DNA from 3 places in the Streptomyces sp. NPDC059787 genome. Region 1 is predicted to be linked to each of the others. Evidence: riboswitches for the same ligand, from Rfam matches in the RefSeq annotation. Region 1 holds a riboswitch; each other region holds the start of a gene.

Region 1 (2,254 bases):
CCCAGCGAGGCCGCCGACGTGCGCAGCATCAACTCCCCGGCGCGCAGCGGCCCGTCCTCGGCCCAGGACACGAACCCGTCCGGCCCGCCCACCTGGACCAGCAGCGTCAGCGCCCCGGTGACGCAGAAGCCCAGCGGCACCCGGTACGCCCGCCACAGCCGCCGCCCCGGCACCCCCGCCGGGCCGAGCAGCACCACGAGCGCCGTCACCAGCGTCAGGGCCGCGCCCGGCCACGGCGGCAGCGAGACGGCGAGCAGGGTGAGACCCAGCCCCAGTACGGCCTTGTCCACGGGATGACGGCGGCGCCAGCGACTGCTGTGCGCCGCCGCGTCGATCGGCAGCACGCGCCGTCAGACCCGTCGTCGTTCGGAAACGGCCTCGTCACCGGTGTCCGCGTCCGCACCCACCTCGGTCCGCGGCCGTGCCAACGCCCGCGCCTCCCCCTGCCGCCGCCCGCGCCGCAGCCCGAAGTAGTACGCGAGGACGCCCGCGCCGATCGCCGCCTGGAGGGCGAACAGCGCCGACTCGATCTCCCCGGACGGCGGTTCGTACAGCGGGGAGAACCACGGCTCGTAGTCCGGGTCGATCTCGGTGATCGCCGTCTCCGCCTCGGCGTCCGCGCCGGCGAACGGCTCCTCCTTGTGGTCGCCGAGCCCGAACACCAGCGGGATCACGGCGAGCGCGGCCACCAGCACCAGCAGCAGCGTGTTGATCTTCGCGTTGCGGCTCATCGGGCCACCGCCTCCGCCGAGTCGGACGGCTTCGCCGTCCTCCGCCCGGTCACCGACGTCACCAGCACGCCGAGCCGGGTCAGCTCCCCCTTGCTCGACTGCACCAGCATGCGCATCACCAGCACGGTCAGCAGCCCCTCGCTCACCGCGAGCGGGATCTGCGTCACGGCGAAGATGGAACCGAACTTGCCCAGCGCGCCCCAGAATCCGCTCCCCGGGTCGGGGAAGGCGAGCGCCAGCTGCACGCTCGTCACGCAGTACGTCGACAGGTCGGCGACGAACGCGCCGAAGAACACCGCCACCATCAGCGGCACGTCGTACCGGCGCAGCAACCGGTAGACGCCGTATCCGGCCCAGGGGCCGACGATCGCCATCGAGAAGACGTTGGCGCCCAGCGTGGTCAGCCCGCCGTGGGCGAGCAGCAGCGCCTGGAACAGCAGGGTGATGGTGCCCAGCACCGCCATGACCGGCGGCCGGAACAGGATCGCGCCCAGGCCCGTGCCGGTGGGGTGGGAGCAACTTCCCGTGACCGACGGCAGTTTCAGCGCGGACAGGACGAACGTGAACGCTCCCGACGCGCCGAGCAGCAGGGTGCTCTCGGGATGTTCCCTGACTTCACGGATGAGCGACCGGGCTCCGTGGACGACGAACGGCGCCGACGCGACGCCCCAGGCGACCGCGTGCGCCGGTGGCAGAAAACCCTCGGCTATGTGCATGGCTCAGCAGACCCTCTCCAGCACCTCGTGGATGGTTGACGTGCCTTGGCCGGTCTCCTGGCTGACGGGTACCACCGCCCGTGCTCCGCCTTCCCGGGTTCCGAAGAACCCAGTGGCTGCCCGTGAGGGCCGGAGCCGGACTTCCCGATCACAGTGGCGAGGGCCGCACCGGTATCGCACCGATTTCCCGTCACCAAGGCGTGGTGACAGTAGTGCCCGTTCCGGTCCGGTGACAAGCGGCCACAGGGGGCGCGCGGACGGCGCCCGACGGCTCGCACCCCGGCGCACACCTGCGCACTTGACACGAGCGGCACCGTCCGTCGGGGCGGAGGAGTGGGAGGCCGCCGTCCTGGGCAGTACCTTGCTGCAATTAATATGCAACAACGATTTTCGGGCAACAGGAGCGTGAGGTTCGATGACGACCCGACGAATACGGGGTACCGCCGCCGTGGTCGCGATGGCCGGTGCGGTCGCCGCCTGCTCGGCGCCGGGCGACGGCGGCGCGGACGGCGGAACGTCCGCCGGATCCGTGGTGATCGGGGTCCCGTCCGAACCGGACACGCTCAGCCCTCTGCTCGGCTACGGCAAGGACGGCAACTCCAAGATCTTCGACGGGCTCCTCGCCCGCGACGCCGACATGAAGCTGAAGCCCGCCCTGGCGAAGGCGCTCCCCGAGGTCACCGACGACGGCCGCACCTACACGTACACCCTGCGCGACGGCGTGAAGTTCAGCGACGGCGAGCCGCTGACCGCCGACGACGTGGTCTTCACGTACGACACCGTGCTGGACGAGAAGACCAACAACAC
Region 2 (2,254 bases), on a different contig from region 1:
GGCCGCCCTGGGCCGCCCAGCCGGCGGCGTTCTTCTCCAGCCAGGACAGGGACTTCCCGGCCTGCTCGCCGGCGCCCTGTGCGGCGAGCGCGACCACCGCGTCGGCGGTGTTGCCGTAGTCGGGCTGGTCCTCGGCGCCGGCGAGGGCGGAGGTGAGGTGGCCGTCCTCGGCGAGGGCGTCGGTGAGGTACGCGGCACCGTTGGCGGCGGCCTGCTCGGGGCCGTCGGCCTTCTCGCACGCCGCTTCCCCGGCGCCGTCCTTGCCGGGCTCGACGACCAGGCCCGCACCGAGCGAGCCGAGCACGCCCGCCGCCGTCGCGTCCGCGTTGGCGACCAGTTCGCCCTTCTTGTCCGGCTGGAAGGCGAACGCGCCCGCGCCGTCGCCCTCGCAGGGCAGCGCCAGCTTCAGCAGGGCGTCGTAGGGGGACTTGCCGTCCTTCTTCACCTCGGCCGGCTTCTCACCGGCGGCCGCGAGCGCGCCGACGACGACGGAGGTGGAGTTGGTGTCGCTGGCGCCGCCCGCCACATAGCCCCAGCCGCCGTCCTTGTTCTGCGCGGACTTCAGCCAGTCGACGGCCTTCTTCGTGACGTCGTCGTGGCCGCCGAGCGCGGCGAGGGCCTGGACGGCGGCGGCGGTCTGGTTGGTGTCGACCATCGTCTTCGCGTCGCACGCCTCGGCGGTGTCGGCGCGGTACGGGGCGAAGGAGCCGTCGGCGCACTGCTGGCCGGTGAGCCAGTCGACGGCCGCCTTCGACGGCTCGACACCGACCGTGTGCTGGGCGAGCAGGGCGAGCGACTGGCGCCAGACGCCGTCGTACTGCGGGTCGCTGTCGCCGTACAGGGCGGAGGGGAGCGTCCGGGACGGCGACGGGGACGGGGTGGTGTCGGCGGCGGCCGGGGTGGCGGCGCCGATCACGGCGACGGCGGCCAGGACCGCTGCGCTGCGGCGAACATTCATGATCGGCGGGTGCCTTCTTCCCTGCGGGGAGCCGGGCAGCGCGGGACACCCCGGCGGCTCGGCTCCGTATACCTCGACGGTGCCGGTGCGCCGGCGGGTCCGCCGGGCACGTGAGCCGGTCATGGACCGTGCGGGGCAGTCCGGCTCACCGCCCTGGCGGACGGTTCACGGTTGCGGGTCAGCGCCGGAATTGCACCGGCTTCCCCCCGTACGGTGTGATGACGACGCCGACACTCTACCCGCCCGTAGGGAAGGGGCCAGGGGTGGCTTCGGTGAGCAGGGTCACGTCAATCGTGGGACGCGCACCGCACCCGCACCCCCGGAAAGGGGAGCGCGGGTGCGGGTGGGCCGGGTCAGGAAGCCGTGCAGGCGCCGACCTGTGGCGGGGGCGAGGCGCCGCCGCTCACGGTGAAGCCGAAGCTGGTCGAGGCCCCGGCCGCGAGCGAGCCGTTCCAACTGGGGCGCACCGTCATGACGTTGCCGCTGCTGTCCCAGGTGGGTGAGCCGTTCCAGACGGAGAGGACCTTCTGCGGGGACGTCATGGTGACGTCCACGCTCCAGCCGGTGATCGGCGAGCTGCCCGCCGTGATCGTCACCTTGCCGTTGTAGCCGCTGCCCCACTGCTCCGCCGTGGTGTAGGTGGCGGTGCAGCCGGCACCCGGGGTGCCCGGGTCGTCGGGGTCGTCCGGGTCGTCGGGGTCGGTGGTGCCGCCCAGGGCGCTCAGCGCCGCGTCGTACGCGGGCTTCTTGTTGTAGTTGTCATCGAACAGCAGGGGAGTGCCGCTCGACCGCCACGAGTACTTGTCCGGGATGCCCCACACCGTGATGCCGGTGCAGCGCGTCACCGCGAGGCAGGCCCGTACGACGTTGCCGTAGTTGGTGGCCTGCGCCTGGCCCGAGCCCTCGATGTCCAGCTCGGTGATCTGCACGTCGACCCCGAGGTCGGCGAAGCGCTGGAGGTTGGCCCGGTAGTCGGAGGGGACGGGGGAGTTGGGGTTGAAGTGGGACTGGAAGCCGACGCAGTCGATCGGCACGCCACGGGACTTGAAGTCCTTGACCATGTCGTAGACGGCGTTGCTCTTCGCGTTGACGCCGTCGGTGTTGTAGTCGTTGTAGCAGAGCTTGGCGGCCGGGTCGGTCGCGCGGGCCGTGCGGAAGGCCTCCTCGATGAAGCCGTTGCCGAGCTTGTCCTGGAAGGGCGAGCTGCGCCGGGCGCCGCTGCCGCCGTCCTGGAACGCCTCGTTGACCACGTCCCAGGAGTGGATCTCGCCCTTGTAGTGGGTCATGACCTGGGTG
Region 3 (2,254 bases), on a different contig from region 1:
CTGATGACGTCAGACACGAGGCCGGACGAAGAAGAGGCAGCAGCCCCGCCCGGAAGGCGACGGCTTCCCGGGGACCGTGTCGCTCTGCGCGGCGATCTGCGGTCCGCCCTGCCCGACGCCACCGCGGCGGTGGTGGTCACGGCGCTCGTGTTCGCCCTCCTGTGGGCGCGCATGGAATCGGGTGCTTCGGACACCGTCGCGGTCATGCCGTTCATGGACGACCCCGGCACCTACTGGATGTACCTGCTCAGCCAGGCGTTCGGCTGGTCGGGGCTGCTGTGGGCGTGGGGCACGGTCATGCTCGGTCTGCTGCTGTCGGGGCCGCGCCCCGCCCGGCTGCCGGTCTCCCGGCAGGTGCTGGAGCGCTGGCACCGCACCACGAGCCTGACGACCATGGCGCTGATGTTCGCGCACGCGCTGATGTTCGCGGCGGAACTCGTGCGCTACGAGACGAAGGTGGACTGGGCGGAACGGTTGTGGGTGGCCTTCGCCGACAGCTTCGTGCCCGGCTGGTACGACTCCGGCACCGGCAGGATCGCCATCCCGCTCGGACAGGGCGCCCTGTACCTGGCGATCCCGCTCGGGCTGTTGTTCTACGTCCGGCACCGCATCGGAGCGAACACCTGGCGCCGGCTGCACCGCTTCGTGATCGTCGTCTACGTGCTGAGCGTGTGGCACACGCTGCTCTACGGCACCAACGTCTGGTACGGGGAGTGGCCGCGCACCGTCCTGTGGCTGCTGCAACTGCCGGTCGCGGTACTGCTGTTGCTGCGTCTGCTGAGACCGGCCCGACGGGCCGAGCGGCTGGGCTCCCCCGGCGGGGACGCGGCCCGGCCGGGGTGGTGGGTGCGGGCGGCGGGACGGGTCGCCGTCGCAGCCGTCGTCGTCGGACTGGTCGCCGTGGTGGTGTCCGGCCGTGACGGCGGACGGGACCGTCCGACCCATCCGCCCGCGACGGCCCCCCACGCCCAGGAGACGGACTGACGGCCGGTACGGCGCCCCGGAATGGGATGATGGCCGGCGACAGGGCGACGGCGGAACGAGGAAGCCGGTGTGAATCCGGTGCGGTCCCGCCACTGTGATCGGCGAGCGAGTCCCGACGGGCCACTGCCCGGCAGCGGGTGGGAAGGCCGGGACGAGCATCGACCCGAGAGCCAGGAGACTCACGCGGTCGCCTCCTCGACGGACCATCGGGGCGGATCTCCCCGGAGAGAGGGACGGCACCGCATGCCCGCAACGCCGACCGGACGAACGACAGACGACGCGCGGACCGAAGCGGCGGCCGGCCCCGTGCCGTGCCGCGTCGTCGTGTGCCGCGACTGCTGCTGCGGCAGCCCCAAGGTGACCGGCGTCGACCACGCGGCCCAGACGGCACGTCTGCGCGCCCAGGTGCCGGTGCGGGTGTCCGCCTGCCTCGACGCCTGCGAACACGCCAACGTCATCGTCGTCCAGCCCTCCGCGCAGGGACGGGCCGCCGGCGCCCGGCCCGTCTGGCTCGGACTGGTCAACGACCCGGACGCGACCGAGGACATCGCCGCCTGGGCACGCGCCGGCGGACCGGGCGTCGCACCCCGGCCGGACATCCTCGACCTGTACGCCATCACGCCGCCGCGACGGCGTACGGCCTCCTGACCGTACGGAGCCGGAGGGAGGACAGGAGCCGTGCACGAGGCTTGTGCCTCACGTGCGTCCGTCGCCGCCCTGCACGACGTGGCGGGCCTCGGCGGCTTCTCGCCCTGCGGGTCGGCGGACGGGGCGACGGCCGGCATCCGCACCGAACATGATGAACAGGCCGCCACCGCTCCGGAGTTCGCGGCAGCGAGGTGGGACCGAGCGGTGAACGCGAGGCCGGCCGCGCCGCCATTCGTCGTACGCCGGCCGGGGTCCCGGCGACACCGGTCCCAGAACCATCGCCTGATCAACAATTGCCGCTACTGCTGGTAGCGTGCAACTGCACATCAGTTGCAATAGCGTCGGAGGATGTCAGACATGGCGGTGTACACGCTCCCGGAGCTTCCCTACGACTACTCGGAGCTCGAGCCGGTCATCAACCCGCAGATCATCGAGCTGCACCACGACAAGCACCACGCCGCGTACGTCAAGGGGGCCAACGACACGCTGGAGCAGCTCGCGGAGGCGCGGGACAAGGAGCAGTGGGGCTCGATCAACGGTCTGGAGAAGAACCTGGCCTTCCACCTCTCCGGCCACATCCTGCACTCGATCTACTGGCACAACATGACCGGAGACGGCGGCG

The links. Region 1 has a riboswitch for cobalamin ahead of ACFV5H_RS07995 (energy-coupling factor ABC transporter permease). Riboswitches for the same ligand answer to the same signal wherever they lie in the genome.
Region 2: linked by a shared signal. The riboswitch ahead of ACFV5H_RS08535 (prenyltransferase/squalene oxidase repeat-containing protein) and the one ahead of ACFV5H_RS07995 (energy-coupling factor ABC transporter permease) in region 1 are both predicted to bind cobalamin.
Region 3: linked by a shared signal. The riboswitch ahead of ACFV5H_RS16345 ((2Fe-2S) ferredoxin domain-containing protein) and the one ahead of ACFV5H_RS07995 (energy-coupling factor ABC transporter permease) in region 1 are both predicted to bind cobalamin.

The regions. Positions count from the first base shown of each region.
Region 1 is NZ_JBHWHX010000006.1:124,076-126,329, reverse strand. It holds gene cbiQ (cobalt ECF transporter T component CbiQ) at 1-344, opposite strand, end outside; gene ACFV5H_RS08000 (energy-coupling factor ABC transporter substrate-binding protein) at 351-731, opposite strand; gene ACFV5H_RS07995 (energy-coupling factor ABC transporter permease) at 728-1,447, opposite strand; cobalamin riboswitch at 1,477-1,660, opposite strand; gene ACFV5H_RS07990 (ABC transporter substrate-binding protein) at 1,863-2,254, shown strand, end outside.
Region 2 is NZ_JBHWHX010000007.1:7,244-9,497, reverse strand. It holds gene ACFV5H_RS08535 (prenyltransferase/squalene oxidase repeat-containing protein) at 1-958, opposite strand, end outside; cobalamin riboswitch at 1,071-1,210, opposite strand; gene ACFV5H_RS08530 (endo-1,4-beta-xylanase) at 1,312-2,254, opposite strand, start outside.
Region 3 is NZ_JBHWHX010000014.1:144,889-147,142, forward strand. It holds gene ACFV5H_RS16340 (ferric reductase-like transmembrane domain-containing protein) at 4-984, shown strand; cobalamin riboswitch at 1,039-1,165, shown strand; gene ACFV5H_RS16345 ((2Fe-2S) ferredoxin domain-containing protein) at 1,228-1,632, shown strand; gene ACFV5H_RS16350 (superoxide dismutase) at 1,990-2,254, shown strand, end outside.